DNA from 3 places in the Variovorax rhizosphaerae genome. Region 1 is predicted to be linked to each of the others. Evidence: predicted binding sites of a transcription regulator. Region 1 holds the regulator's gene; each other region holds the start of a gene.
What was found. The regulator sigma-54, encoded in region 1, starts transcription at its own class of promoters, with help from an activator protein. The targets are predictions, from matches to a motif close to TGGCANGNAANCTGCTTT.

Region 1 (10,367 bases):
GCGCGCTGCCTGCCGAAGCCGAGGTCCGCAAGACGCGCAAGCTCGTGATGATCCAGGCCCACCTGATCGCGCTCATCCCGCTGTTCGCCGTGTTCCTGGCGCGGGGCTTCGGCAAGTAGGTCGTCGCAGCGGCGGGCCGGCGGGCGCACAGACGCAAGAATCAACAACACATGGGAGGAGGACACGTGAGTCCTGGGTACATCAAGCTTCTGTTTGCCGGCACGATCTTCACCAGTGCCTTCCTGCTGTTCCTGGTCCAGCCCCTGATTGCCAAGCAGATCCTGCCCTGGTTCGGCGGCTCGGCCGCGGTGTGGTCGATCTGCATGGTGTTCTTCCAGGTCGTGCTGCTGGCGGGCTATGCGTACTCCGATGCGGTCACGCGGCGGCTCGGCGTGAAGGCGCAGGCGCGGCTGCACGTCGCGCTGCTGCTCGTGAGCCTGGCCTTCCTGCCGATCGTGACCAGCGCGCGCTGGAAGCCCGTGGGTTCCGAAGATCCGACGCTGTGGATCCTCGGCCTGCTGCTGGGCACCATCGGCCTGCCGTATTTCCTGCTGTCGACCACCGGGCCGCTGGTGCAGTCCTGGCTCTCGCGCACGCCCTGGGGTTCGCAGGTCTACCGCTACTTCTCGCTGTCGAACCTTGCCTCGCTGGCCTCGCTGCTGAGCTACCCGGTGCTGATCGAGCCGCACAGCTCGCTGTTGCGGCAGGCGCAGGGCTGGTCGTGGGCCTATGCGGCGTTCGTGCTGCTGTGCATCGGCACGACCTTGTACGCGGCAAGGCAGGGCACGGCGCAGAACGCGAACGTCGCCGAGACCGCGTCCGCGCCAACCACTCCGAAGCGGGTTCCCGGCGCCGCCGACTACCTGCTCTGGCTCGGCCTGCCCGCGCTCGGCTCCTGGCTGTTGCTCGCCATCACCAACCACATCACCCAGAATGTCGCGGCCATCCCTTTCCTGTGGGTGCTGCCGCTGTCGGTCTACCTGCTGACCTTCGTGCTGTGCTTCGAAAGCGACCGCTGGTATCGCCGTGCCTTCTTCCTGCCGGCGACGGCGGTGATGCTGGTGCTGTGCGCGTTCGGGCTGCAGGCGGACCTCGGCTTCAACGTGAAGACCGCGCTGCCCCTTTACGTGGTCGGCCTGTTCGTGCTGTGCATGTTCTTTCACGGTGAGATGGCGCGCATGCGGCCGGCGCCGCAGTACCTCACGCGCTTCTACCTGATGCTGTCGCTGGGTGGCGCCATCGGTGGCATCTCCGTCGGGTTGGTCGCCCCGCATGTGCTGCCGGCGTACTACGAACTGGGCGTCGGCCTGGTGCTGAGCGCACTCGCCGGCGCAGCGGTGCTGCGCGATCGGCGCCTGGGATGGGCCGGTGGCATGGCGCTCGCGGCCTGCTGCGCCTGGTTCCTCGCCCTGCAGGTGCGCAACGAAAGCACCGACACGCGCGAGATGTCGCGCAACTTCTACGGCACCCTGATCACGCTCGACACGCGACGCGAAAAGCCCGAGGACAACGTGCGCCAGATGTACCACGGCTCGGTCAAGCATGGCGAACAGTTCCTGGCGCCGGCTCGGCGCCGTGAACCGACCAGCTATTACGGCGCCACCTCAGGCGTCGGGCTGGCGATTGCGGAAGCGCCGCAGGGTCCGCGCCGCGTCGGGCTGATCGGGCTGGGCGCCGGCACGCTCGCGGTCTATGGCCGGAAGGGCGATGTCTACCGCGTCTACGAAATCAACCCGCAGGTGTTCGAACTGGCGGACACCGAATTCACCTTCCTGCATGACAGCCCCGCGAAGATCGAACGCGTGCTCGGCGATGCCCGCCTGGCGCTGGAGCGCGAAGAACCACAGCAGTTCGACGTGCTGGCCGTCGATGCCTTCTCGGGCGATTCGGTGCCGATCCATCTCATCACCGAGGAGGCGATGAAGGTCTACCTGCGCCACGTCAAGCCCGACGGCGTGATCGCCTTTCACGTGACCAACCGATTCCTCGCACTGGCCCCCGTCGTCGTCGAGATCGCCAAGGCGCAGGGGCTGCACGCGGTGCTGGTCCACGACGAAGCCGAGCACAACGACGCACTGCGCCGCACCGACTGGGTGCTCGTCTCGCGCAACCCCGCCAGCCTTGCGCGCGAATCGATCACCCGCGCCAGCGTGCCGGTGACGCCCATCGAGGGCCTGCAAGCCTGGACCGATGACTTCAACAACCTGTTTGGTGTATTGAAGTAGGGCGCGGCATCGCCCGGAAACGAGAAAGCCTCGCCAGGCATGTACCTTGGCGAGGGCTTCGCGGCCTGTTCGTGAGCACGCGCCGTACCGGCGCTCTGAGAAACCTTTGAGACTCATCGATTCAGCCCGGGTGCTGGACAGAAACCGTAGAACCTTTGCCTCTGGGCGCGCCCTCTCATAAAGCCGGGGACCGCGGCACCAAGCCTGCGCAGGCTTGGACGGTTCGCAAGCGCAGCCGCCTCCGGCAGCCGCCCCGGAGTCGCAGGCGCATTTCGACGGGGCTAGGTCATCCCTTGGCCGCTTCAGCCTCGCACTTCTTCATGAAGCTGTTCTTGGCGGCGCCGGCCAGCGCCTTGCCGTTCTTGTCGACCGCCTTGGCCGCGCAGGCGGGCGTGGCCGCTGCCTTGGTGTCCTTTTCGCACTTCTTGACGAAGCTGTTCTTGGCGGCACCGGCGAGCTTTTTCTCGGTCGCCTGCATGTCACAGCTTGCGCCCGCCGCTGCGGCGGCCGGGGCGGCGGCTGCAGGCGCCGCGGCCTTGTCTTGCGCCTGTGCGACGCCGAAAGAGAGGCAGGCGCCCAAGGCGACGGTGGAGGCGACCAGGGAAAGGAGCTTCTTCATGATGGTGTATGTCCTTGCAGGTTTGGTTGTGACAGTTGCCCCGCGCCGGGGTCGACCATCCTAACGGTCGACACTGACCGCAGGATGACCGGAGGAACGTTCGGCAAGGCCTCGGAATTCGCCCCGGTAAAATTCACAAATGCTATTGGTCAAACAAGAGTTGCTCGCAGCACTCGCGAGCACGCTCGAATCCTTCCTGCCCGGCGCCAGCGCCAAGGCCATCTTCGAATCGCCCAAGGTGGCAGCGCATGGCGATTTCGCCAGCACCGCCGCCATGCAACTTACCAAGCCGCTGCAGCGCAAGCCGCGCGAACTGGCGGAGCAACTGAGCGCCGCCCTCATGGCCACGCCGGCCTTTGCCCAGTGGGTCGACGCGGTCGAGATCGCCGGTCCCGGCTTCCTCAACATCCGCCTGAAGCTGGCGGCCAAGCAGCAGGTCGTGCGCGAGGTGCTGAGCGACCGCGCCGCTTTCGGGCAACAGCCTGCCAACGACGAGCGCGTGCTGGTCGAGTTCGTCTCGGCCAACCCGACCGGTCCGCTGCACGTCGGCCACGGCCGCCAGGCCGCGCTCGGCGACGCCATCTGCAACCTGCTCGCCACCCAGGGCGACAAGGTCTGGCGCGAGTTCTATTACAACGATGCCGGCGTCCAGATCCAGACGCTGGCCAACAGCACACAGCTGCGCGCCAAGGGCTTCAAGCCCGGCGACGCCTGCTGGCCGACCGACCCCGACAACCCGGCCAGCAAGGCCTTCTACAACGGCGACTACATCGCGGACATCGCCGCCGATTTCCTCGCGAAGAAGACCGTCAAGTCCGACGACCGCGAGTTCACCGCAAGCGGCGACGTGGACGACATCGACTCGATCCGCGAATTCGCCGTCGCCTACCTGCGCCGCGAGCAGGACCTGGACCTGAAGGCCTTCCAGGTGCAGTTCGACCACTACTACCTGGAGTCCAGCCTGTACACCAGCGGACGCGTCGAGTCGACGGTGAACCGCCTGGTTGGCAACGGCAAGACCTATGAGCAGGACGGCGCGCTGTGGCTCAAGTCCACCGACTACGGTGACGACAAGGACCGCGTCATGCGCAAGAAGGACGGCACGTACACCTACTTCGTGCCCGACGTGGCCTATCACATCGCCAAGTGGGAGCGCGGTTTCCACAAGGTCGTGAACATCCAGGGCACCGACCACCACGGCACCATCGCCCGCGTGCGCGCCGGCCTGCAGGCGGCGGGCGAGGGCATCCCCCAGGGCTTCCCCGACTACGTCCTCCACACGATGGTGCGCGTCGTGCGCGGCGGCGAAGAGGTCAAGATCAGCAAGCGCGCCGGCAGCTACGTCACGCTGCGCGACCTGATCGAATGGACCAGCACCGACGCGGTGCGCTTCTTCCTGCTGAGCCGCAAGCCCGATACCGAATACACCTTCGACATCGACCTGGCCCTCTCCCAGAACAACGACAACCCCGTCTACTACGTGCAATATGCCCATGCCCGCATCCGCAAGATGCTGCGCGACTGGGGCGGCGATGTGGCCTCGCTGCAAGGCGTCGACCTGTCGCCGCTGCAGGTGCCGCAGGCGCAAACGCTGATGCTGCAACTGGCCAAATACCCCGAGATGCTCACGGCGGCGGCGCGCGATTTTGCCCCTCACGATGTCACCTTTTACCTCCGTGAACTGGCCGCCAACCTGCACAGCTACTACGATGCCGAGCGCGTGCTGGTGGACGATGAAACGCTGAAGAACGCCCGACTGGCGCTGGTCGCGGCGTGTGCGCAGGTGCTGCACAATGGCCTCGCGGTGCTCGGCGTCAGCGCGCCGGAAAAAATGTGACATTCATGAAAAAACGACAAAGCGGCAACGTGGTTATCGGCCTGATCATCGGCCTTGTCATCGGGCTGGGCGTGGCCCTGGGCATCGCGGTCTATGTGACCAAGGTGCCGATCCCGTTCATGAGCAAGACGCAGCGCGGCGGCGCCGAGCAGGACGAGGCCGAGGCCCGCAAGAACCGCGACTGGGACCCGAACGCGCCGCTGGCCGGCAAGGCCGGTGCCAAGCCACCGGCGGCGGCACCGGTCGCCGTGGCGCCCGCGACAGCGTCCCAGCCTGCCACGGTGGGGCCGCTCAATCCTCCGAGCGCCCCGCCCGTGCCTGTGGTGGTTGCACCCGCCAAGCCCGCCACCAAGCCGGTGACGCCGGCTGAAGCCAACGCCCTGCCGCCTTCCTCCAGCGACCCGATCGGCGACCTGGCCCGTTCGCGGACCGGCGGCACGCAGGTTGCGGCCGCAGCGCCTTCTTCCGGCGCGGACCCCTTCATGTACTTCGTGCAGGCCGGCGCCTACCGCTCGACCGAAGACGCCGAAGCGCAACGCGCCAAGCTGTCGCTGATGGGTGTCGAGACCAAGGTCACCGAGCGCGAGCAGGCCGGACGCACGGTCTACCGTGTGCGCGCCGGCCCGTTCGGCAAGAAGGACGATGCCGACCGCCTGAAGGATCGACTCGACAGCGGCGGCCTCGACACCGCCCTGGTCCGGGTTCAAAAGTAAACCGCCGACCAGGCTCCGCGCACTGCGTGCGCCCCACCCGTCCTCACAGGAAGCACCCCAGTGGCCCCGCAAGGCCCGTTCCGCGGTGTTCCACAAAAGGCCAGGCCATGCGGGGTAGAGCGCAGTGTCGGAAACTGATTGAAACTTGCAGGGAGAATGGGCAAGGCCGGATCGCGAGGAACTTCGCGTTGCATGGCAAGCTCTGTCAGCCGCACTGGAGAATTTGTTCAATGAATCGTCGTGATTTTTCGCTGGCAGCCACTTCGCTCGGGCTGCTTCCCCTCGCAAGCCCTTCGCATGCGCAGGCCCCCATGTTTGCGGCTGGCAAGGACTACATCAAGCTCGGCAAGCCCGCGCCTGTGGATTCGCCGGCCGGCAAGGTCGAGGTGGTCGAGTTCTTTTCCTACAACTGCCCGCACTGCGCGCAGTTCGAGCCCGATCTTGAGAAGTGGGTCAAGAAACTGCCGCCGCAGGTCGCTTTCCGGCGTGTGCCGGTGGCTTTCGTCGGCAACGACGTCGAGAGCAAGCAGCGCCTGTACTACACGCTCGAAGCCATGGGCAAGGTCGACGAGATGCAGATGAAGATCTTCGACGCCCTCCACCGCCAGCGCCAGCCCGTCATGGGTGACGACGCCATCCTGGCCTGGGTCGCCAAGCAGCCGGAACTCGACGCCAAGAAATTCGCCGAGATGTTCAAGTCCTTCTCGGTCGCAGGCAAGGTCAAGCGCGCCACCCAGTTGCAGAACGAGTACCAGGTCACCGGCGTCCCCGCTTTCGGCGTGGCCGGGCGCTGGTATGTGGATGGCGAACTGGCCGGCAACATGGCGCGAGTGCTGCAGATCACCGACTACCTGGTCGCCGAAGCACGCAAGGGCTGAGCCCCAGCCTCTGGGCGAAAGTCATCCGACAGAAATATCGACCTCTGACACTGGGCCTTTCGTCAAGGTCGCGTCAGGCTGCCGCATACAATGGGCGCAGCAAGTTCCGTGCCTTTATGACCACGCGCTCCATCCTCCTCACTCCGCTCCATTCCGCACGCAAGGCAACCCTGGGTCTGCTCACGCTGGCGGCCATGGCGGGCGCGCCGCTTGCGCACGCTGAAAAAGCCGACCGCGCCAAGCCCATGAACATCGAGTCCGACTCGATGCGCTACGACGACCTGAAGCAGACCACCGTGTTCACCGGCGCCGTGGTCGTCACCAAGGGCACCATCATCATTCGCGGCGCGCGCATCGACGTGCGGCAGGACCCCGAGGGCTACCAGTACGGCGTGGTCACCGCCGCGCCCGGCAAGCTGGCCTACTACAAGCAGAAGCGCGACGCACCCGGCGGCGACGAGTGGATCGAGGGCGAATCCGACCGCATCGAATACGACAGCCGCGCCGACAACGTCAAGTTCATCGGCCATGCCGTGATGCGGCGCCTCATCGGCAGCAAGGTCAACGACGAAAGCAGCGGCCCGCTGATCGTCTACGACCAGAGCAACGACACCTTCACCGTCAACGGCTCCACCGTGCCGCCCGACGCGGCCGTGTCGTCCGGCTCGCAAGGCGCGCGTGTGCGCGCCGTGCTCACGCCGCGGCCGCCGACCAATGCGTTGCCGGGCAGTCCCAGGGCTGGGTCCGTGCCTCCGCCGCCAGCGCCGGCCCCGGGCGCCGGCCTGCGCTCCACCACCACGCTCGGTGGGGAAGCGCGTCCGTGATGCGCAACGACAACGCCATGATCGACGGCGGCGGCGAGACTTCGCTCGGGGCCGGCGGGCGCTCCGTCGCGGCGGTCACTGGCAACGGCAGCCGCCTGGAAGCGCGCGGCCTGCAGAAGTCCTATGGCAGCCGCATGGTGGTGAAGGATGTGTCGCTCGGCGTGCAGAAGGGCGAAGTGGTCGGGCTGCTCGGCCCCAACGGCGCCGGCAAGACTACATCGTTCTACATGATCGTGGGACTGGTCCGGGCCGATGCCGGCGACATCACCATCGACGGCGAGCCGATCGCGCACATGCCGATCCACCGCCGCGCGCGCATGGGCCTGTCGTACCTGCCGCAGGAGGCCTCGATCTTCCGCAAGCTCACGGTCGAGCAGAACGTCCGCGCCGTGCTCGAACTGCAATTCGAAACCAATCCAGGCGGAAAGCGCGTGCCACTGGGCAAGGCCCGGATCGAGGAGCGCCTGAGCGAGCTGCTGACCGACTTGCGCGTCGAACATCTGCGTGATTCCCCGGCACTGTCACTGTCGGGCGGCGAGCGCAGGCGCGTGGAAATCGCGCGGGCGCTGGCGACGCAGCCGCGCTTCATCCTGCTGGACGAGCCCTTCGCGGGGATCGACCCGATCGCGGTGATCGAGATCCAGCGGATCATCAGCTTCCTGAAGGGGCGCGGCATCGGCGTGCTCATCACGGACCACAACGTGCGGGAGACGCTGGGCATCTGCGATCACGCTTTCATCATCAGCGACGGGCAAGTGCTGGCACAAGGCACGCCTTCGGAGATCGTCGACAACGCGGAGGTACGCAGGGTGTACCTCGGCGAGCATTTCAGAATGTAGGGGCCTCGGCATGAAGCAAGGCCTGTCGCTGCGCGTATCGCAGCACCTGGCACTGACGCCCCAATTGCAGCAGTCGATCCGGCTGCTGCAACTGTCGACGCTGGAACTGAGCCAGGAAGTCGAGCAGATGCTCGACGACAACCCGTTCCTCGAGCGCACCGCGGAGGAGGCCGTGCGGGAAGAGTTCGGTCTCGAGACCGCCGACGCGCCACCGCCGCGTGACGACGATTTCGCCACCCCGCCTGCCGCCAATGGGGCGGACGGCCCGGCGACCGCAGCGGCCACGGTATCGAACGACGCGGATTCAGCCACTGCTGATGCGGCCGCCGACGGCGTCTCCGACGGCGAGCCCGACTGGGGTGGCGACGGCACCGTCGACATGGTGCCCGACGACAGCGAATGGGGCGGCGACGCCCCCGCGCGTGCCAACAACCTCGGCGGTGACGAGCGCGCCGACGCCACCGAGCTGGCGCGCAGCCAGGAGTCGCTGCAGGCCTTCCTGCACCGACAGGCGCTGGGCCTGCGCCTGGACGAAACCGACCGCGCCGCGCTGAGCTTCCTGATCGAGTCGCTCAACGACGACGGCTACCTGGAGGACTCGCTGCCCGCGCTGGCCTCCGGCCTGGCCGGCAACGACAACGACGAATTCGACGAACTGGTGCATCGCTTCCAGATGGCGTTGGGCCTGCTGCAAAGCCTGGAGCCGGTCGGCGTGGGTGCGCGCGACCTGGGCGAATGCCTGGCGATCCAGCTGCGTGCCCTGGCCGATGAAGATGAATGCGAGGACGAGGCGCAAGTGCGCAAGGTCGCCATCGCCATCTGCAAGCTGCCGATGGAGCTGCTGGCCCGCCGCGACTTCAAGCGCCTGGCCACGCTGACCAAGAGCAACGAAGACCTGGTGCGCGGCGCGATGCAGCTCATCGCGCGGCTGGAGCCCAAGCCGGGCCGGCGTTTTGTCGACGTCGAGCGCAACGTGGTCGTGCCGGACGTGATCGTCACCCGCACCGGCCGTGGCGCCTCGCTCAAGTTCCGCGTGATGCTCAACCCGGACGTGATGCCGCGCCTGCGCGTGCACGACATCTATGCCGGCGCGCTGAAGGCGCACAAGGGCGAGGGCAGCCAGGCGCTGTCGCAGCGGCTGCAGGAGGCGCGCTGGTTCATCAAGAACATCCAGCAGCGCTTCGACACCATCCTGCGCGTGAGCAATGCCATCGTCGAGCGGCAGAAGAACTTCTTCGTGCACGGCGAACTGGCGATGCGTCCGCTGGTGCTGCGCGAGATCGCCGACGAACTCGGCCTGCATGAATCGACCATCAGCCGCGTGACGACCGCCAAGTACATGGCGACGCCCTACGGCACGGTGGAGCTCAAGTACTTCTTTGGCTCGGCCTTGGGCACGGAGACGGGCGGCAACGCATCGAGCACGGCGGTGCGGGCGCTGATCAAGCAGTTCGTGACCAGCGAGAACATCAAGAAGCCGCTGTCGGACAGCCAGATCTCGGACATGCTGAAGGAGCAGGGGATCGAGTGCGCGCGCCGAACGGTGGCGAAGTACCGCGAGGCGCTGCGGATTGCGCCTGCGAATTTGCGCAAGGCGCTGTAGGACTCGCTGGCGCTGGCGCCGGTACGGGTGCTGGCGTTGGCGTTGGCGTTGGCGCCCGACCGGCTTGGCGGATGCGGTTGCCTGCCTGAAGTCAGTCGAGGCGGTCGACCTAACGCAAATGGACGGTCGGCGGCGCCCCTTGGGCCGTCAATCCTGTGGCCCCTCAGGAGCGGGTGTCAGGAGTTCGCATGCACATTGCCATTGCATGGGAGTCAAGGGTGAACTCCCGCCTGTGCAGCCGCCAACACCGCCCGAAGTTCCGCCGCCTGCACCGGTTTCCGCAACGCATGCCACCCCCGCTGCCTTGCCATCCGCTGCGTCACCGGCTCGATGTCCGCCGACACCAGCGCGATCGTCAGGTCCGGCCGCTGGTTCTGCAGCAGGTCCGCAAGTGCGACGCCGTCCAGGTCGCCTGGCAGCCGGATGTCGCACAGTGCCACGTCGATCGAATCCAAGTCCGCCAGCGCCAGCGCTTCCGATGCATTGGCATACACGCGCGGTTCCGCGAGCCAGTGGCGCAGCAGCGCGGCGATGCTGTCGGCGACCACGGTGTTGTCCTCCACCACCAGCACGGCCAGGCCGGGGCGCAGCGGCTGCACGTGGACGGCGTTCGATTCGGCGCCGGTGCTTTCCGGCAGCACCAGGTCGGCTGGCGCCGCCTCCAGTTCGAAGCCGAACACCGAGCCACGCCCCGGCGCCGAGCGTAGCGTGACCTGGAAGCCCAGACGATCGGCCAGTCGGCGCACGATGGCCAGGCCCAGCCCGTGCCCGCGCTGCAGGTTGCGCTCCACGTTGCCGATCTGCTCGAAGTCGCCGAACACGCGCTGCT
Region 2 (10,367 bases), on a different contig from region 1:
CATGAAACTCAACGACCAAGAACAGGCCATCCTGGCCGGCGATGACGGCCCCGTCCCGCAATGGGCCTTGCAACATCAGATCGCAGTGGGCGATTTCTTCGGCGCCACCGACTTCGTGCCGGTGACGCAGGCGCACATCATGGCCGACACCGAGAGCCTGGGGCAGGCCGGCGTGATGTGGCTGGAGAAGATGGCGGCCACGCGCGAGGGCCAGCGCACCGTGCGCATCCCGACCATCACCGACCCGCGCGGCACCGACTTCAACAAGTCCGGCGTGCTCGGCCAGAGTGATTGGATGCTCGAACTGGAGCAGCGCGCCATCGACGCCTTCGTCAAGCTCGGCGTGTCGATGACCGACACCTGCATCAACTACCAGACCATCCAGGCGCCCACGCGCGGCGAGCACGTGGCCTTCGGCGACACCGGCGTGGTGATCTATTCCAACGCCGTCTGCGGCGCGCGCTCCAACTTCGAAGGCGGCCCCTCGGCGCTGTCGGCCGGCCTCACCGGGCGCACGCCGCGCTACGGCTTTCACCTCGACGCACAGCGCCAGGCGACGACCCGCATCCGTGCCGACTGGACGCCGCAGACGCTCAACGACTGGGGCGCGCTCGGCGGCGTCATCGGCAAGCTCGCGGGCAACTATTGGTCGGTGCCGGTGGTCGTGGGGCTGGAGGGCGCACCGGGTTCGGACGCCTTGAAGCACTTCGGCGCGGCCATGGCAAGCTTCGGCTCGATCGCGCTGTTCCACCTGGTCGGCATCACGCCCGAGGCGCAGCGGATCGAGGACGTGGGCGGCGACAAGCTGCCCGTGGCGCACCGCATCGGCGAGGCCGAGGTCAAGGCACTGCAGGCGCACTACGCTGTGAGCGACGAGGTCGACGTGGTGGTGTTCTCTGCACCGCAACTGAGCCTCTACGAACTGCGCCAGCTCGCCGCCCTGTGCGATGGCCGCAACTTCCAGCGCCCGCTGCTCGCGATCACCAGCCCACAGGTCAAGCCAGACTGTGATCGCATGGGCTTCACGTCGCAGATCGAGAAGGCCGGTGGCCACGTGATGTCGGGCATGTGCTTCTACCAGTCCTATGCACGCGAGATGGCCGAGGCCAAGGGCTGGAAGCGGCTCGCCACCAACAGCGCCAAGCTGGTCAATATCCTGGGCGGCTACGGCTACGTGCCGATGCTCGCGTCGATGGAACGCTGCGTCGAAGCGGCCGCAACGGGGAAACTGTCATGAGCAGCATCACCACGAAGGAATGGACGGCACGGCACGCGATCGGCCAGGCGGTACGCGCCACGGCGCTGGTCGCGCACGACGGCTTCTCAGCCCGCTACGACCTCGACCGCAATGCCGGCGTGTTCTCGCGGCCGGCGCACAAGCTCGCGGGCCAGTCGTACGTCGGCAAGATCCTCGTGCTCGACACGGCCAAGGGCGGCGTCGCCAGCGCGTGGATGCTGCACGAGATGGCGTCACGCCGCATCGTGCCGTTGGCCATCGTGTTCAACACGGTCAACCCCATCCTGGCGCAGGGCGCGGCCTTCGGCGGCATCACCATGCTCGCTGGCTTCGACGAGGACATCACGGCCCTGATTCCGCATGGCGCCACGGTCGAGGTCGACCCGGCCCGCAAGTCGCTGCGCATCGTGGATTGAGGGCTTGCCATACTCGCGGGATGCCCCACCGCATCCCTCCCGCATGACCGTCGACCGCTCGACCGCCGTTTCCCTTTACCAGCAGATCGCCGACCAACTCAAGGCCGACATCGCGCGCGGCGCCTTCGCGGACACCGGAATGGTGCCGCCGGAGCGCGATCTCATGACGCGCTTCGGCGTGAGCCGGGTCACCGTGCGGCAGGCCATGACGCAATTGCTGCGCGAGGAGCGCGTGGTGCGCAAGCAGGGCAAGGGCACCTTCGTCAGCAGCGGCCCGACGCTCAAGCACGAGTTGCATTCGATGCGCGGCTTCTACGATTCGCTGCTGCAGCAGGGCATCCACCCGAAGACGCGGCTGCTGTCCTTCGCACCCGCGGGCGCCGACGACGCATCGGGCTTCGCGCTGCAGCGCCTCTACGAAGTCGACGAGGCGCCGATCGCGCTGGTGAGCGCATGGCTGCCGCCCGAAGCGGCACGCATCACCTGGCAGCAAGCCGCCGAGCATCCCATCTACGGCATCCTCGAAACGCTGCTGCAACTGAAGGTGACCCGCACGAGCGTGCGCATCCGCGTGTTGCCGGCCGACGCACAGGTACGCAAGGCGCTGGGCCTGGCCGGCAAGTCCTTCGTGCTGACGATGGACCGCGAGTCCTTCGCGGAAGACGGCCGCACGCTGGAGCGCACGACCTTCTTCATCCGACCCGAACGCTACGAGTTCGTCCTGAACACGGTCGGGCCGCTGCCGATCAGCTCGTCGATACGCGACAGCGACAGCGACAGCGCACGGTCCTGACTACTCGATCCCAAGCTCCTGGATCTTGCGCGTGATGGTGTTGCGCCCGATGCCGAGCTTCTGCGCGGCCTCGATACGGCGTCCGCGCGTGCTGGCCAGCGCGGTCAGGATGAGGCGCGACTCGAAGCGGCGCGACAACGCATCCCACACATCGTGACGGCCGGCCGCGAGCAAGGCCTGGGCTTCATGCTCGAGCCCCGTTTCCCACGCCTCCACACCCCCGCCAACGGACGCAGTCACGGGCTCGCCCAACGCGGGCGCCAGCGTTGCCACGGGTGACGCGAACGCTTCGACGAAGGGCTCATGCTCCACAGGCGCATTGACCGGCACCGATGCCTGTTGAATGCCCACCGGAGCTTCCACCGGCGCACCGGCAATCACTTCAGGCGGCAGGTCCTTCGGCTCGATCAACTGCGCCGGCGCCATCACCGTGAGCCAGTGGCAAATGTTCTCCAGCTGCCGGACGTTGCCCGGGAAGTTGAATGTCGACAACTGCGCCAGCGCCGCGTCGGAGATGCGCTTGGGGTCCACGCCCAGTTGCTTCGCGCTCTGCTGCAGGAAGTGCCGCGTGAGCGCATACACGTCTTCACGCCGCTCGCGCAACGCCGGCAGGCGCAGGCGGATCACGTTGAGGCGGTGGAACAAGTCTTCCCGGAAGCTGCCTTGCTTGACGCGCTGCTCCAGGTCCTGGTGCGTCGCCGCGATCACGCGCACGTTCGTCTTCACGGCGTTGTGCCCACCCACGCGGTAGAAGTGCCCGTCGCTCAGCACGCGCAGCAAGCGCGTCTGCAGGTCGAAGGGCATGTCGCCGATTTCGTCGAGGAACAGCGTGCCGCCGTCGGCCTGCTCGAAGCGTCCGCGCCGCATCGTCTGCGCGCCGGTGAAGGCGCCGCGCTCATGACCGAACAGTTCGCTTTCCAGCAGATCCTTCGGGATCGCCGCCGTGTTGATGGCGACGAAGGGTCCGTTGGTGCGCGGCGAATGCTTGTGCAATGCACGCGCCACCAGCTCCTTGCCCGAGCCCGATTCGCCAGTGATCAGCACCGTCACATTGCTCTGCGACAGCCGCCCGATCGCACGGAACACGTCCTGCATCGCAGGTGCTTGGCCGAGCATCTCGGGCGCGGCGACCATGCGTTCCTCGGCCACTTCCTCGCGCTGGCTTTCATCGACCGCGCGGCGAATCAACTCGACCGCACGCGGCAGGTCGAAAGGCTTCGGCAGGTATTCGAAAGCCCCGCCCTGGAACGCCGACACGGCGCTGTCCAGGTCGGAGAACGCGGTCATGATGATGACCGGCAAGCCGGGGTGCGTGAGCTTGATCTTGTCGAGCAGTTCGAGGCCCGAACCGCCCGGCATGCGGATGTCGCTCACCAGGACTTGCGGTCCCTGCGACTCGTCTTCCTTGGCGGCCTCGAGCGCCGCAACGACTTCGCGCGTGTTGGTGAAGCTGCGCGTCGGCATGTCTTCACGCAGCAGCGCTTTCTCAAGCACAAAGCGTATCGATTGGTCGTCATCCACTATCCAGATCGGCTTCATGCAACTCCTGTTCGGCCTGGCTGCTAAGGCAGCGGTATCAATATCCTGAAATCGGTCCGGCCCGGGACGCTGTCGCACTCGATCACGCCGTGGTGCTGCTGCACAAAGGTTTGCGCCAGCGTCAGTCCCAGCCCTGTCCCGCCTTCCCTGCCCGATACCAGCGGGTAGAAGATGCGGTCCTTGATCGCGTCCGGCACGCCCGGTCCATTGTCAATGACATGCAATTCCAGTGCCAGTCGATACCACTGCTTGTTGAAGATGACCTGACGTGCCACCCGTGTCTTGAAAGTGATCCGCGCATCGCCCGCGGCACGGCGTTCGCTCAACGCCTGCGCCGCGTTGTGGACGATGTTGAGCGTGGCCTGGATCAGTTGCTCGCGGTCGCCGCGGAACTCGGGGATGGACGGATCGAAATCGCGTTCGATGTGCAGGTCGCGCGGGAACTCCGCCAGGATCACGGACCGCACCCGCTCGCACACCTCGTGGATGTTGACGTCGCCCACCACGTGCGGCCGACGGTGCGGCGCCAGCAGCCGGTCGACCAGCGTCTGCAGGCGGTCGGCCTCATGGATGATGACTTGGGTGTACTCGATGAGGTCGCGCGACTCGACCTCCATCTGCAGCAACTGGGCCGCGCCGCGGATGCCGCCCAGCGGGTTCTTGATCTCGTGGGCCAGGTTGCGGATCAATTCCTTGTTGGCCTGTGCCTGGTCGATCAGGCGCTCCTCGCGGTCCTGCCGCACCTGGTTCTCGATGGCAGACATCTCGATAATCAACTCGCCCGTTTTCTCGGCACGGGAGAGCGTGACCTGGACCGCCATCAATTCATGGTTGACGCGACGCAGGAAGGCCTCGTAGCGCAGCGTGGCGAACTCGTGCGTGCAGGCGCCATCGATGGCGGTGCGCAGCACGGCAGGCTCATGAAAACAAGCGCCGAACTGCGAACCCTCGAGCGTGCGCCGCGAGGTGCCAAGTGCATCTTCGAGCGCGGCGTTGGCGAAAATTACCGAGCCGTCGGGCTTCACGACCGCAATGAGCGTCGCAAGGAGATCGAAGGACTGGAAGCGCTTGGTTTTCGCAGCGGCCTTGCCGAAGGCCATGGCGATCACGGATTGGCCGGCGGCGGCAGGCGGCCGAGTTCGCGGCGAATGCCCGCGATGTCACTCTCATTGCGGGCGATGTTGGCCTTCATTTCCGACACGCGGTCCAGGTACTTCTGGTAATTGCGGGCCTCGCTGCCCTGCTTCTCGGGCTCGCCGTTGTTGTATTCCTTGAGCAGTTCGACCTGGCGTGCCTCGGCCTTCTTGAGTTCGGATTGCAGCACCGTGCGCGCCTCGCCATCACGCGCGCGCTGATCGACGGTTTCGACACGCGGGCTGCCCGGCGGCGACCTCACCGCGGCGGCGGTCGACGATGCAGCGGCGGCCGGCCGCGCACCTTGCACCACGGTGACGTTGCCGCCCTCCATGACCTTGCACCCGCGCTTCTGCGCCTCGGTGGCGTTGTTGGTGTATTCGTTGCCGCAGCGATAGACACGCTCCTGGGCAAACGCCGGCAATCCGGCCAACAGGGCCAAGGGCAGTAGCAGGATCGAGACAGGTTTCATGGTCATGTGGAAGGTGCGCGGCTGGGAAACATTTTCGTTGCAATTGGATGCGCTGGGCATTCGCATGTTCCCCGTCAACGAAAAAGGACGGCCGAAGCCGTCCTTTTTCGTTGCTGAGGCGGGAGGCGCCCAAGTCGATGTGGCTTCGCCATCTCGACTTGATCTCCCGCTCGGGCGGGTCGGGCGCAGCCCGACCCTGGGGGCTCACAGCGAATAGTACATGTCGAATTCGACCGGGTGCGTCGCCATGCGGAAGCGCGTGACTTCCTGCATCTTGAGGTCGATGTAGGCATCGATGTACGCATCGGTGAACACGCCGCCCTTGGTCAGGAACGCGCGGTCCTTGTCCAGGTATTCCAGTGCCTGGTCGAGGCTGTGGCAGACGGTCGGGATCAGCGCGTCTTCTTCCGGCGGCAGGTGGTACAGGTCCTTGCTCGCGGCTTCGCCCGGATCGATCTTGTTCTCGACGCCGTCGAGGCCGGCCATCAGCAGCGCGGCAAAACCGAGGTACGGGTTCATCAGCGGATCCGGGAAGCGCGCTTCGACGCGGCGGCCCTTCGGGTTGGCCACGAACGGGATGCGGATCGAGGCAGAGCGGTTCTTGGCCGAGTAGGCCAGCTTCACCGGGGCTTCGAAGCCGGGCACCAGGCGCTTGTAGCTGTTGGTGCCGGGGTTCGTGATGGCGTTCAGGGCACGGGCGTGCTTGATGATGCCGCCGATGTAATGCAGCGCGAACTCGCTCAAGCCTGCATAGCCGTCGCCGGCGAACAGGTTCTTGCCGTCCTTCCAGACCGACTGGTGCACGTGCATGCCCGAGCCGTTGTCGCCGACGATGGGCTTCGGCATGAAGGTGGCCGTCTTGCCGTAGGCGTGGGCCACGTTGTGGATCACGTACTTCTGCAGCTGGACCCAGTCGGCGCGCTGGATCAGCGTGCTGAACTTGGTGCCGAGTTCCATCTGGCCGGCGTTGGCCACTTCATGGTGGTGCACTTCGACCGGGATGCCGAGGGCTTCGAGCACCAGGCACATTTCCGAACGCATGTCCTGGAAGCTGTCGACCGGGGGCACCGGGAAGTAGCCGCCCTTGGTGGCGGGACGGTGGCCGGTGTTGCCGTGCTCGTATTCCTTGTCGGTGTTCCAGGAAGCTTCTTCGGAATCGATCTTCACGAAGCAGCCCGACATGTCGTTCTTCCAGCGCACGCCGTCGAACACGAAGAATTCAGGTTCCGGACCGAAGAAGGCCGTGTCGCCCAGGCCCGAAGCCTTCATGTAGGCCTCGGCGCGCTTGGCCAGCGAACGCGGGTCGCGCTCGTAGGGCTTGCCGTCCGACGGGTCGATCACGTCGCAGGTCAGGATCAGCGTGGTTTCCTCGAAGAACGGGTCGATGTTGGCGGTGTTCGGGTCGGGCATGAGTTGCATGTCCGAAGCCTCGATGCCCTTCCAGCCAGCGATCGAGGAACCATCGAAGGCGTGACCATCGGTGAACTTGCCTTCATCGAAGTGCGAGACCGGCACGGTAACGTGTTGTTCTTTGCCGCGGGTGTCGGTAAAGCGGAAATCGACGAACTTGACCTCGTTTTCCTTCACGAGCTTGAGTACGTCGGCGACGGTCTTTGCCATCAAATTCTCCTTGCGATGGGGGGTTGGTTTGAAAATCAGGGGTTGGGAATGCAGTTTCTGTGCCATTGTCACCGCATGCGACAAGGGCCTCGAATACGCCATTTGGCCCCGATGGGGCGCCTATTCTCCTCTTTTGGTGCGCGATTTTTCAACGCACCATTTCGGGGCCAAGACGCGCCTCAAAGCTGTGCAGGCCTTCGATGAGTTGTTGGTATGCGGCCGCAAGGCCTGCTGGATTGCCCTTGACGCCCAATTCGATATGGCGGCCGTGCTCCGGATGGTCGACGCTCGGCAGGCTGAACACCTTGACGCCAGGATGCGTGCGCTCGACGGCTTCCATGAGCGGGGTGAGCGTGGCCTCCATCGCACCATAGACGATCACGGATTTCTCGGCGCTGCGCCCAAGGGCGAACAGGTCGGCATAGCGCTCGTCCAGCACCGATTCGATCATCGGCCAGGCCATCACGGGAAAGCCGGGCACGAAATGAACGTCGGCCACGCTGAAGCCCGGGATCTTGTTGTAGGGATTGCGGATGATCGTCGCGCCCTCCGGGAACACGCCCATGTTGAGCCGATGCACGTTGTCGGGGCGGTCGGGTTCGTAGGTGATGCCCTGCTCGACCGCGGTGTCGCGCATGCGCTCGCGGATCAGCGCTTCCGCCTCCGGATGCAGGGCCAGCGGCCGGCCGAGCGCCGCCGCAGCGCATTGCCGCGTATGGTCGTCCGGCGTGGCGCCAATGCCGCCGGTGGAAAAGACGACGTCCCCCGAGGCGAAGGCACGCCGGAGCACCGCGGTGATCCGCTCCGGCGTATCGCCGACGTACTCCGCCCAATCGAGTTGCAGGCCGCGCGCCGCCAGCAGTTCGATGACCTTGGGCATGTGCTTGTCGAGGCGCTTGCCGGAAAGGATTTCGTCGCCGACGACGATCAGGCCAAAGGACCGGGCGCCGATGGACTGCGCCCCCAGGCTCGGCACCGACGTGTGCTCGCTTCCCTCCAAGGGGACGTTCGCGGCTCGCGACGGCCCGGCGCCACTCGATTCACTTGTCATGGCGCTCCCCATTGAGTCTGGATGGCTTTGTCCACATCGTGCGAAATGGCCGGCCCCTTGTTGATGGCATAGGCCAGCGCGGCACGCTCGGCACGCAGTTGCGACAACGCATCGAGGCAGTAGTGCGCGAACCACAGCGCCGAGAACGCGAACACCAGTGTGTAGATCCAGATCGCGATCGGTGCCAGCACGAAGAAACCGGCGGCGAACAGGAGGCCCGATGCCCACACGATGCTGGGCGCGGCGCCCAGGTAGCCGCACAACACGCCGATGGCCAGCAACGGCACCTTGTGCGTGCGCAGGATCGTCGTGCGCTCCTCGGCATCGGCATGCTCGGCCAACGCGTCAAAGCTCATCACGCGGTAGGTGAGCCAGCCCCAGATCAACGGTGGCAGCACCAGCACCAACGGCGGCACCAGCCACAACGGCATCGACACCACCAACGCAAGCAAGGCCAGCAGCGTGAGCCCCAGCGACCGGACCACGCTCCAGATCAGCGAGGGCCCCTTCTTGTGTTCCAGTGCAGGAAAGCGTCGCGTGGCCACCAGTCGCGTCAACGCCGGCGCCATGAGGCCCGACACGACCAGAAGCGCAACCAGCACGATGGCCGGCGTTGCCGCCAGCACCACCACCAGCTGCGCCAGCGTGCCCGAGATGTCGCCGGAAAAGAGGCGCCCGATCCAGCCCCAGAAGTTGGCCAGCAGCGGCCAGGAATCCAGCGTTGCGCGTGTCCAGGCCACCGCCGGATCCCAGAAGAAATAGCCCAGACCCGCCGCCAGCCCCACCATCAGCACCAGTGGCAGGAGCGACAGCAGGATCACCCGCGGGCGCAGGCAATACGCCACTGCGCGCCAGAAAGAATCGAGAAGAATACGCATCGGTGGCGAGGATACGCTACCCGATCAGCCTGGGTTCAGCGGCCCGCCAGGCGGCGCAAGCCCAGCCATTGCTGCGCCCAGAAGCCCGTCCCGTAATCGCGCACCTGGCCTGTCGCGCCGGGCTCGACCTGGTCGCGGATGCCGGTGGGGTCGTAGCGATGGCCGAAGTCCACCGTGCGAAACAGCATGTCCCACCACGGCAGCAGCACGCCGAAGTTATGACCGCCCAGCGTGGTCGGGCCGTTCGATTCGTGGCCGATGCCGATGCTGTGGTGCACCCGGTGAAAGCGCGGGCTGATCCAGAGTCGCTCGCCGATCGCGCCGAAGGACAGGCGCAGATTCGCATGCTGCAGGCTCTCGCTGAGTTGAGTGAAGGCAACGATGGCAATGAACTGCCCCGGCGCCACGCCGATGAGTTGCGCCACCACCACGATGATCGTGTCGTGGATGACGTCGTCGAGCAGGTGGTTGCGGTTGTCGCTCCACATCGTCATCTGGCGCTGCGAATGGTGCAGCGAATGAAGCCCCCACCACCAATTGAAGCGATGCTGCCCCCGGTGGATCAGGTACTCGACGAAATCCAGCACCACCAGGTAGATCACGAAGGCAACCCAGGGGATGTCCGTGACGCCGGGCCAGAGGTCGTCGAGATGCAATGCGCCCCAGCCATCGACCCGCAGCATGCCCAGCGCGTCATCGAACAGCGGCTGCAGCAGGAAGAACATCCCGAGCCTGAACAGCCCCAACCGATGGATCAACGTGTAGATCACGTCGACGCGGATCGCGCGCCGATCCGTCACCGCCTCGACCGGCCGCCAGCGCTGCAACGGCCCGACCAACGTGATCAGGATGGCGATTTGGATGACGCCGACCAGCAGCCAACCCGTCGCGTCGAACGCATCCTCGACCAGCCCGCCCAGCCCCACCGCATAGACGAGCGGCTGCACCGCGGCCTCGAACAGCCACTGCTGCAACGCGGCGAATTGGTCAGTGAGCCATTCCATTGCAGCCGTCCAACCTAGGAGTGCGCGGCGATCCAGGCCTTGTAGTCGGGATGCTGGCGCAGGGTCTGGAAGCAGAAGCCCTTTTCCTTCAGGCCCACGATCAGCGGCTCGAGGTCGGCCGGCGCCCACGGGTCCTTGCGCGACCAGATGCCCAGGTGCGCCAGCAGGATGTCGCCGGGACGGATGCGGTCCAGCGCCTGTGCGAGCAGCTTCTCGTTGCTGT
Region 3 (10,367 bases), on a different contig from region 1:
CGTGCTCGAAGTAGGTCTCGTTGTAGGGGCCGGGCGTCAGCAGTGCGATGTGCGGCGGCGCGCCGGCCGGGCAGATCTTCTGCAGGCCTTCCATCATGGCGCTGTAGGTCGCGGCCAAGCGCTGCACGTGGAGCGCCTCGAAGGCCTGCGGGAACTGGCGCGAGATGGCCAGGCGGTTCTCCAGCAGGTAGCCAAGGCCGGATGGCGCCTGCGTGCGTTGCGAAACCACCCACCAATTGCCGTCGGGGCCGCGTGCCAGGTCGAAGCCCGCGATGTGCAGCCAGGTGTCGCCCGGCGGCTTCACGCCATGCATCGCTCGCAGATAACCGGGATGGCCACGCACCAGTGCGGCGGGCAGGAGCCCTTGGGCCAGCAACTGCTGCGGGCCATAGACATCGGCCAGCACCCGGTCGAGCACCCGAACGCGTTGCTGGACCCCTGCTTCGATCTGGGCCCAGCTTTCGGGCGAGATCATCAAGGGGAACAGGTCGAGCGACCAGGGGCGCTGCGGGCCGTCGCCGTCGGCATAGACGTTGTAGGTGACGCCGTTGTCGCGGATCTGGCGGGCCAGGCTGACGGCCCGGCGCGGCAGGTCGTCGAAACCGGCCGAACCGAGTTCGTCGAAGAAGCGCGACCAGCCTGGTGTCAACGGCGGGCGCGTGGGCGGAGGCGGCCCTTCGGCCTGCTGCGGTACGGGCGGCGCCTGCGTGGCATCGTGCAATGGCGCGGGGGAGGGCTGCGCAGGTGGGCTGGTGCGCGGCGCGCTCAAGGGCGTGGCAACCCCCCTCAATTCATCGAAATGGCCGGCGTGCGCGGGGGGCGCCAGCGCCGAGGCCAAGGCGGCCGGCGCCTCGAGTGAGGCGTTGCCGAAGAGGGAGTCGTTCATGGGTTCCACAGTAGGCCGATTGTCACATTGCCGTCATGGGCATTGGATACCGGCCGCAGTGGAAACATATACGCCTAACGTCGCAGATCGAGCGTGAACGGGAACTCGCGGCTGCCTGCCAGCTCGATGGTTGCCGGCGGCGTGCTCATCAGGCCGGGTGTGTGCCCCATGCGTGCAAAGCGCGAATGGCGGCGGCTCTCGGCCTCGTAGGCGTTGACCGGGAAGGTGTCGTAGTTGCGACCGCCCGGGTGCGCCACGAAGTACTGGCAGCCGCCGAGTGAACGCTTCATCCACGTGTCGACGATGTCGAAGGTGAGCGGCGCATGCGCGGGAATGCTCGGATGCAGCGCCGACGGCGGATTCCACGCCTTGTAGCGCACGCCCGCGACGAACTCGCCCGCGGTGCCGGTCGGCTGCAGCGGCAGCACCTTGCCATTGACCGTGATCACATGCCGGCTCTCGTTGAGGCCGGTGACGCGGACCTCGATGCGCTCGAGCGACGAGTCGACGTAACGCACCGTGCCGCCGGCCGAACCTTCCTCTCCCATCACGTGCCACGGTTCCAGCGCATTGCGCAGCGAGAGCTCGACGCCCATCGCCTGCACCTGGCCCACCAGCGGGAAGCGGAACTCGAAGTGCGGTGCAAACCAGTCGATGTCGAAGCCGAAGCCGGCTTGCTTCATCTCGGTGATGACGTCGTCGAAATCCATCTTGACGAAGGTCGGCAACAGGAAACGGTCGTGCAGTTCGGTGCCCCAGCGCGTGACGGGCGCCTTGTAGGGCTCGTCCCAGAAGCGGGCCACCAGCGCGCGGATGAGCAACTGCTGCGCGATGCTCATGCGCGCATGCGGCGGCATCTCGAAGGCGCGCAGCTCCAGCAGGCCGAGGCGGCCGGTGCTGGAGTCGGGCGAGTAGAGCTTGTCGATGCAGAACTCGCTGCGGTGCGTGTTGCCGGAAACGTCGATGAGGATGTTGCGCAACGTGCGGTCGACCAGCCAGGCCGGCATGTTCTGGCCGTAGATCTCGCGGTTCTTCGCGATCTCCTTGAGCGCAATCTCCAGTTCGTAGACCTGGTCGTTGCGGGCCTCGTCGACGCGCGGCGCCTGGCTCGTCGGGCCGATGAACATGCCCGAGAACAAATACGACAGCGATGGATGGTTGTGCCAGTACAGCAGCAGGCTGGCGAGCAGCTCGGGCCGGCGCAGGAAGGGGCTGTCCGCGGGCGTGGCGCCGCCCATCACGAAGTGGTTGCCGCCGCCGGTGCCGGTGTGGCGGCCGTCGGTCATGAACTTCTCGGCCGACAGGCGCGTCTCGAAGGCCGCGTTGTAGAGGAACTCGGTGTGATCGACCAGTTCCTTCCAGTTGTTGGCTGGGTGGATGTTGACTTCGATGACGCCAGGGTCGGGCGTGACGGCCAGCACCTTCAGGCGCGGGTCGCGCGGCGGCGGATAGCCTTCCATCACGATCTTCACGCCGAGTTGCACTGCGGTGGCTTCGACGGCGGCGACCAGGTCGAGGTAGTCCTCCAGGCGGGCCAGCGGGGGCATGAAGACGTAGAGCACGCCGGAGGCTGCGCCGATCTTCTCGGCGGCTGGGCCATTGGCGCGGCGCGGGTCGCGGACTTCGACGCACAAGGCGGTGCGGGTGACCCAATGGGCCGATTCGCCGCGGCGCGGCTGGCGCATCGCGTCGTTGTTGGCGCTGGCATCGAAGGGCGCGGGCTTGCCGGAACCCTGCATCTTCAGCGCCGTGCCCGTTGCGGGCGGGGTGCCGAAAGCAAAGGGAACGGAAGCCAAGTCGCCCGTCGCGCCGCCTGGCAGCGTGGCCGGCGCGTAGGCCGTGCCGAGACCGGCACCACCCGTGCCGCCAGCGCGCGAAGAAGCCGTGCCGAGGCCCGCGCCACTGGCGAGTCCGGTCACGGGTGCGGTCGCGGGGGCAGCATAGCGCGCCAGGTATTGGGCGGCGGTCGGCAGCGCAGCGCGCGGCGCGGTCGGGTCGCGGTCGACCAGGTACGGATAGTCGCCCTTGCTGGCCCACGGCTGCGAATCGAGCGGCAGGCGGTAACCCATCGGCGAATCGCCGGGGATCAGGAACAGGCGGTCGTCGCGCAGGAACCAGGGACCGGTCTTCCAGCCGGGACCTTCGAGCGGCGGCGCATCGGTTTCGGCGCTGGCGGGTTCGATCGGCAGCATGTAGCCGATGACCGCATCGAGCTTCTGCGTGAACACGCGGCGCAGGCGCACGCGCTCCATCTCGTCGTCGAGCTTGGACTCGAACACGTCGACGTTGACTGGCAGGCGGCGCTCACGCCAGAGGTAGTAGTAGATGTCTTCGTAGCCGGGCTGGATGAAGCGTTCGGTCAGACCGAGCTTGTGGGCCAGCACCGTGGTGAAGCGGCGTGCGTCCTCGCTGGTGTAGTGCGTGGGCACGCGCTCGTCGGCGAACACCGCGGGGTCATGCCACAGGCGCTGGCCGTCAGCGCGCCAGAAGATCGACAAGGCCCAGCGTGGCAATTGCTCGCCCGGGTACCACTTGCCCTGGCCGAAATGCAGAAAACCGCCAGCGCCGTATTCGGCGTGCAGCTTGTGCACGAGTTCGGTGGCAAATCCGCGCTTCGTGGGGCCGAGCGCGTCAGTGTTCCATTCCGGTGCATCGCGGTCGCTGGTGGCCACGTAGGTGGGCTCACCGCCCATCGTCAGGCGCACGTCGCCATCGACCAGGCGCTTGTCAACCGCCTCGCCGAGCTTGACCACCTCGGCCCACTGCTCTTCGGTGTACGGCAAGGTGACGCGCGGCGATTCGTAGATGCGCGAGACCTTCATCTCGTGGCCGAAGTCGACCTCGGCATCGTCGACCACGCCTTCGATGGGCGCGGCGCTCGATGGCGTGGGCGTGCAGGCCAGCGGGATGTGGCCTTCGCCGGCCAGCAGGCCGGACGTGGCGTCGAGGCCGATCCAGCCAGCGCCGGGCAGGAACACTTCGCACCAGGCGTGCAGGTCGGTGAAGTCGACGGTGGTGCCGCTCGGGCCGTCGAGTGCCTTCACGTCCGGCGTGAGCTGGATCAGGTAGCCGGAGACGAAGCGCGCGGCCAGGCCGCAGTGACGCAACAGTTGCACCAGCAGCCAGCCGGAGTCACGGCAGGAACCACTGGCGTTGGTCAGCGTTTCTTCCGGCGTCTGCACGCCGGGCTCCATGCGGATCAGGTAGTTGATGTCCTTCTGGACTTGCTGGTTGATGCCGACCAGGAAGTCGATGGTGCGCTGTTCCTTGCGGTCGACCTTGGCCAGGTAGGCCTTGAACAACGGCGTGGGTTCTTCCTTGACCAGGTAGGGCGCAAGCTCCTCGGCCTGCGATTCCGTGTACTTGAACGGGAAGTTTTCCGCTTGCGGTTCCAGAAAGAAGTCGAAAGGGTTGTAGACCGCCATCTCGACGACGAGGTCGACGGTAACCTTGAACTCGCGTGTCTTTTCCGGGAAGACCAGCCGCGCCTGGTAGTTGGCGAACGGGTCCTGCATCCAGTTGACGAAATGGTCGGCGGGCTCGACTTGCAACGAATACGAGATCACGTTGCTCCGGCAATGCGGCGCGGGCCGCAGGCGCACGACCTGCGGGCCCAATTGCACGGGGCGGTCGTATTTGTAGTGGGTGACGTGGTGGAGCGCGGCGTGAATGGACATTTGTTTTGAAGTGTCGTGAAGAGGCGCCAATGGCGCACGCATACTAGCCCACGGCAAGCAATTAGCGCGCCAAAGCGCGAAGGGATGGAGTGCGAAACGTGGGGCGAATGAGACGTTGATGGTGGCCGGCGGGGAGGAAGAAGATGCCGGCCAGCGCCGCCCGTGGGCCTTTGCCGCAATGGCTGGCTCGGTGCTGGGCGCCGGGTTGCAATTGCAGCAGCGGGAATTGTCGTCGCTCGGGGTGTACGCGGCGATGGCGCTGGGTGCCTTGGCGGCCTTGTGGGTCTTGCAGCGCCGGCGTCATCGAGGCGGGCGAGCGACCGGTCTGCTGGCGTTGGTGCTTGGCGCCGTGCTGGCATTCGGCGCGGCCGGCGCGCGGTCGGTGGTGTATGCCGATGGGGCACTGGACCCGGCCATCGAAGGGCGTGACCTGCAGGTGGTCGGTGTGGTCGCGCAGATGCCGCAACGGGGCGAGGGCGCGTTGCGCTTTCGGCTCGACGTCGAATCGGCGCGCTGGGTGGGCAAGGAGGCCCAGTCGCCAGCGCCCTCCGCATGGCCGACGAAGATCGCGCTCGGCTGGTATGCGGAGAACACCGGACTGTGGGGCCGGCCTCAGCGCACCGAAACGCAGGGCCCGGTTCCATCGGTCCCGTCGGTCCCGGCGGAACTTCATGCAGGCGAGCGCTGGCGGATGACCGTGCGGCTGCGCGCGCCGCATGGCAACCTGAATCCGCATGGCTTCGACTATGAACTGCTGATGTGGGAGCAGGACGTGCGCGCCGCCGGCTATGTGCGCACGGGCAGCAACGATGCGGCGCCCGAGCGGCTCGGCATGACGTGGCAGCACCCGATCGAACGTGCCCGCGAGTGGGTGCGCGACGCCGTGTTCGAGCGGGTGGCCGACAAGCGATCGGCCGGCGTCGTCGCTGCGCTGATCACCGGCGACCAGAGCGCCATCGATCGCGCTGACTGGGACGTCTTCCGGGCGACCGGCGTGGCGCATTTGATGAGCATCTCGGGCCTCCACATCACCATGTTCGCGTGGCTCGCCGCGGCGCTGGTGGGCGCGCTGTGGCGGCGCAGCACGCGCTGCATGCTGTGGTGGCCTGCGCCGCATGTGGCCCTGGTGGGCGGTGTGCTGCTGGCTGCGCTCTACGCATTGTTCAGCGGCTGGGGCGTGCCGTCGCAACGCACGGTGAGCATGCTGGCGACCCTGGCACTGCTGCGCTTCACCGGGCGGCGCTGGCCGGCGCCGAACCTGTGGCTTTGCACTTGCGCGGTAGTGGTTGCGTTGGACCCGTGGGCCTTGACGCAGGCCGGCTTCTGGCTCAGCTTCGTTGCGGTGGGGGTGCTGTTCGCGACCGATCCGGGCGAGTCGCCCGCCGGCCGGACGAGTTTCGTGGTGCGACTGCTGCGGATGCTGCGTGAGCAATGGGCGGTCACGTTGGCGCTGGCGCCGCTGACCTTGCTGCTGTTTCAGCAAGTTTCGCTGGTGGGGCTGCTGGCCAACACCTTCGCGATTCCGTGGGTCACGCTGGTGGTGACGCCGCTGGCGATGCTGGGCGTGGCGATCCCGCCGCTGTGGGACGTCGCGGCCTGGGCCGTGCAGGGACTGGGCGCCTTCCTGCAGTGGCTGGCGGGCTGGCCCCTGGCCACGGTTTCTACGGGGGCGCCGCCGGCATGGCTGGCGCTCTGCGGCGTGGCCGGCGGGGTGCTGCTGGCCATGCGGCTGCCGCTTGCGATGCGTGTGCTCGGGCTGCCGCTGCTGCTGTCGGCCTTGCTTTGGCAGCCGGCACGTCCGGCGACGGGTGAGTTCGACCTGCTGGCGGCGGACGTGGGCCAGGGCAATGCCGTGCTGGTACGCACCGCACACCATGCCTTGCTGTACGACACCGGCCCGCGCTACAGCCTGGAGAGCGACGCCGGCCTGCGGGTGCTGGTGCCGCTGCTGCGCGCGCTGGACGTGCGCCTGGACACCGTGGTGCTGAGCCATCGGGATGCCGACCACACCGGCGGCGCGCCGGCCGTGCTGGCGACGCAGCCCCAGGCTGCGCTGCGCAGTTCGATCGAGGACGGCAATCCCTTGCAGCAGTTGCGGCATTCGGACAGATGCGTGGCGGGCCAGCGATGGGAATGGGACGGCGTCCGCTTCGAGTTCCTGCATCCGCTGGCGGCCGACTACGACCGCGCCAGCAAGCCCAACGCCATCTCGTGCGTGCTGCGCATCGACAACGGGCGCGCCAGCGTGCTGCTGGCCGGCGACATCGAGCGCGACCAGGAAAGCGCGCTGGTGGCGCGCGACCCCGGATTGCGGGCCGATGTGCTACTGGCGCCACATCACGGCAGCAAGACATCGTCGAGCGCATTGCTGCTGGACACCCTGAAACCGCGCATCGCTCTCGTGCAGGCCGGCTACCGCAACCGCTTCGGCCACCCGGCGGACGAGGTGCGCAAGCGCTACGAGGCGCGCGGCATCGCGCTGGTCGATTCGCCGCACTGTGGTGCGATCGGCTGGCAAAGCAGTTCGCCCGCGGCCTGGACATGCGAGCGCCTGGTCGCACGGCGCTATTGGCAGCACGTCCCGCACTGATTCGCGCAATCGGGTGCATCCAAAGGAAGAAATTGGCCTTGAACTTGCTAAGCTATGTGCGAAGGAGATTGGTCGCTCTATGCACAAATTTGACGAGATGTACGAATCGCAGCCCTACGCGGGCGCTGTGATCCGAAGCCACTACCAGCGCTACGACCAATGGCTGGCAAAGCAACCGGGCGAAGTCATGCGCTCGCGACGCGAAGAGGCGGAAATGATCTTTCGCCGTGTCGGCATCACCTTCGCGGTGTATGGCGCCAAGGACGAGGATGGCGCGGGCACCGAGCGGCTGATCCCGTTCGACCTGCTGCCGCGCATCATCCCGGCCGACGAATGGGCCGAGATGGAAAAGGGCCTGGTGCAGCGCGTCAATGCGCTCAACCGCTTCATCCACGACGTCTACCACGACCAGGAAATCATCAAGGCCGGCATCATCCCGGCCGAGCAGATCCGCGACAACGCGCAGTTTCGCCCCGAGATGATGGGTGTGCACGTGCCGCATGAGGTCTACTCCAGCATCGCCGGCATCGACATCGTGCGCGCCCCCGACGCCACCGGCAGCGGCGAGTACTACGTGTTGGAAGACAACCTGCGCGTGCCCAGCGGTGTGAGCTACATGCTCGAGAACCGCAAGATGATGATGCGGCTGTTCCCGGAGTTGTTCAACCAGAACCGCGTCGCGCCCGTCGCCCACTATCCCGACCTGCTGCTGGAAACGCTGCGCGCCATCGCCCCGCCGGCCACGCCGGAGCCCACCGTGGTCGTGCTGACGCCCGGCATGTACAACAGCGCCTATTTCGAGCATGCCTTCCTGGCGCAGCAGATGGGCGTGGAACTGGTCGAGGGGCAGGACCTGTTCGTCAAGGACGACTTCGTCTACATGCGCACCACGCGCGGGCCGAAGCGGGTCGACGTGATCTACCGCCGCGTCGATGACGACTTTCTCGATCCCGAGGTGTTCCGCCCCACGTCCACGCTGGGTTGCGCGGGCCTGATGCGGGCCTACCGCGCGGGCAACGTGGCCATCTCCAATGCGGTAGGTACCGGTGTGGCGGATGACAAGTCGATCTACCCCTACGTGCCGAAGATGATCGAGTTCTACCTGAACGAGAAGCCGATCCTCAAGAACGTGCCGACCTACATGTGCCGCAACAAGGACGAGCTGGAGTACGTCATCTCCAACATGAAGGACCTGGTCGTCAAGGAAGTGCACGGTGCCGGTGGTTACGGCATGCTCATCGGCCCGGCCGCGACGCAGGCCGAGATCGAGGACTTCAAGAAGGCCGTGCTGGCCAAGCCCGATGGCTACATTGCGCAACCCACGCTGAGCCTGTCCAGCTCGCCCACCTTCGTCGACGCCGGCATCGCACCGCGACACATCGACCTGCGGCCCTTCGTGCTGTCGGGCAAGGAAGTGCAGATGGTGCCGGGCGGGCTCACCCGCGTGGCGCTGAAGGAAGGGTCGCTGGTGGTCAACTCCTCGCAGGGCGGCGGCACCAAGGACACCTGGGTGCTCGAGGCTGACCGCCAACCGGGCACCGCCGCAAAGCCCGCGTCAACGCCATCGCAATCGCAAAAGCAATCGGCATAACAACAAACGGAAAGCTCACAGATGTTGTCTCGCACCGCCGATCACCTCTACTGGATGTCGCGCTATACCGAGCGCGCGGAGAACACCGCGCGCATGCTCGACGTTAACTACCAGACCTCGCTGCTGCCGCAATCCGCCGAAGTTGCCAACCAGGGCTGGCAAGGGCTGCTGTCCATCAGCGAGTTGCTGCCGTCCTATCGCAAGGAACACGAGCAGATCGTGCCGGCGCAGGTCATGGAGTTCATGGTCAAGGACGAGGACAACCCCTCGTCGATCGTGTCCTGCCTGCGGGCCGCGCGCGAGAACGCCCGCGCGGTGCGCGGCGCGCTGACGACCGAGGCCTGGGAAACGCAGAACACCACCTGGCTCGAAGTCAACCGCATGCTGCGTGCGGGCGACTTCGAACGCGATCCGGGGCAGTTCTTCGAATGGGTGAAATTCCGCTCGCACCTGTCGCGCGGCGTCACGCTCGGCACGATGCTGCAGGACGAGGCCTTCTACTTCTCGCGCCTGGGCACCTTCCTGGAGCGGGCCGACAACACGGCGCGCCTGGTAGATGTGAAGTTCCACGCGATGAACAGCGAGTTCTTCGGCCAGGGCGCCAGCGACCAGGAGTACGACTTCTATCACTGGAGCGCGATCCTGCGCAGCGTCTCGGCCTTCGAGGTGTATCGCAAGGTGTACCGCGACGTGATCAAGCCGGAGCGGGTGGCGGAACTGCTGATCCTGCGCGCGGACATGCCGCGTTCACTGCATGCGAGCCTGGCCGAGGTGGTGGCCAACCTGGCGAAGGTGGCGAACGACCAGAGTGCGGAGACGCAACGGCGTGCGGGCAAGCTGCTGGCTGATCTTCAGTACGCGCGGGTCGATGAGATCCTGGCGACGGGGCTGCATGCGTATCTGACGCAGTTCCTGGATCGGGTGAATGAACTGGGGTGGCGGATCAGCCAGGACTTTCTGGTTCCGACGCACTGACTTCGGTTCATAGCGCCACTGCTTGCCGCACGGCGTGCTCCCAACGCGCCATCGCCTCACTCGCCTGCGTCCGGCTCAACGTCGGCAAGAAGCGGCGCTCCACGCTCCACAGGCTGGAGAGCTGCGACACGTCGCTGTAGACGCCGGTCGACAGGCCGGCCAGGTACGCCGCACCAAGGGCCGTCGTCTCGGTCACCTCGGGCCGCACGACTGGGATGCCCAACAGGTCCGCCTGGAACTGCATCAGCAGGTCGTTGACGCTGGCGCCGCCATCCACTCGCAATTCCGCGACAGGACGGCCGCCAGCTGCGACCGCATCGCGGCTCATGGCCTGCAGCAGCGCGGCGCTCTGGTACGCAATGCTTTCCAGCGCGGCGCGCGCCACGTGGCCTAGCGTTGTGCCGCGCGTCAGGCCGGTGATCGTGCCGCGCGCATCCGCATTCCAGTAGGGCGCGCCCAAGCCCGTGAAGGCGGGGACCATCATCACGCCGCCCGCATCGGGCACGCTCTCGGCCAGCGCCTGCACCTGCGCGCTGCCTTCGATGGCCTTGAGGCCGTCCCGCAGCCATTGCACCACCGCGCCGCCGACGAACACGCTGCCTTCCATCGCGTATTGCGGCGTCGCGCTGGTCTGCGCGGCGCTGGTCA

Region 2: a site for sigma-54 is predicted at 7,259-7,276, ahead of glnA (type I glutamate--ammonia ligase). Genes of this name have one in related genera too.
Region 3: a site for sigma-54 is predicted at 4,618-4,635, ahead of WKW82_RS35355 (transglutaminase family protein). Genes of this name have one in related genera too.

The regions. Positions count from the first base shown of each region.
Region 1 is NZ_JBBKZT010000010.1:213,438-223,804, reverse strand. Features, by position in the region: gene WKW82_RS22325 (DUF2214 family protein) at 1-119, shown strand, start outside; gene WKW82_RS22320 (fused MFS/spermidine synthase) at 186-2,225, shown strand; gene WKW82_RS22315 (hypothetical protein) at 2,512-2,844, opposite strand; gene argS (arginine--tRNA ligase) at 2,984-4,681, shown strand; gene WKW82_RS22305 (SPOR domain-containing protein) at 4,687-5,394, shown strand; gene WKW82_RS22300 (thiol:disulfide interchange protein DsbA/DsbL) at 5,625-6,272, shown strand; gene lptA (lipopolysaccharide transport periplasmic protein LptA) at 6,389-7,096, shown strand; gene lptB (LPS export ABC transporter ATP-binding protein) at 7,114-7,935, shown strand; gene rpoN (RNA polymerase factor sigma-54) at 7,946-9,538, shown strand; gene WKW82_RS22280 (ATP-binding response regulator) at 9,751-10,367, opposite strand, start outside.
Region 2 is NZ_JBBKZT010000008.1:387,741-398,107, forward strand. Features, by position in the region: gene WKW82_RS19275 (aconitase X) at 2-1,237, shown strand; gene WKW82_RS19280 (aconitase X swivel domain-containing protein) at 1,234-1,653, shown strand; gene WKW82_RS19285 (GntR family transcriptional regulator) at 1,697-2,446, shown strand; gene ntrC (nitrogen regulation protein NR(I)) at 2,447-3,985, opposite strand; gene glnL (nitrogen regulation protein NR(II)) at 4,009-5,085, opposite strand; gene WKW82_RS19300 (hypothetical protein) at 5,091-5,591, opposite strand; gene WKW82_RS19305 (hypothetical protein) at 5,590-5,808, shown strand; gene glnA (type I glutamate--ammonia ligase) at 5,796-7,211, opposite strand; gene WKW82_RS19315 (competence/damage-inducible protein A) at 7,360-8,262, opposite strand; gene WKW82_RS19320 (EI24 domain-containing protein) at 8,259-9,140, opposite strand; gene WKW82_RS19325 (sterol desaturase family protein) at 9,176-10,144, opposite strand; gene WKW82_RS19330 (polysaccharide deacetylase family protein) at 10,159-10,367, opposite strand, start outside.
Region 3 is NZ_JBBKZT010000029.1:33,663-44,029, reverse strand. Features, by position in the region: gene WKW82_RS35360 (circularly permuted type 2 ATP-grasp protein) at 1-886, opposite strand, end outside; gene WKW82_RS35355 (transglutaminase family protein) at 961-4,563, opposite strand; gene WKW82_RS35350 (DNA internalization-related competence protein ComEC/Rec2) at 4,682-7,153, shown strand; gene WKW82_RS35345 (circularly permuted type 2 ATP-grasp protein) at 7,233-8,744, shown strand; gene WKW82_RS35340 (alpha-E domain-containing protein) at 8,766-9,719, shown strand; gene glpK (glycerol kinase GlpK) at 9,727-10,367, opposite strand, start outside.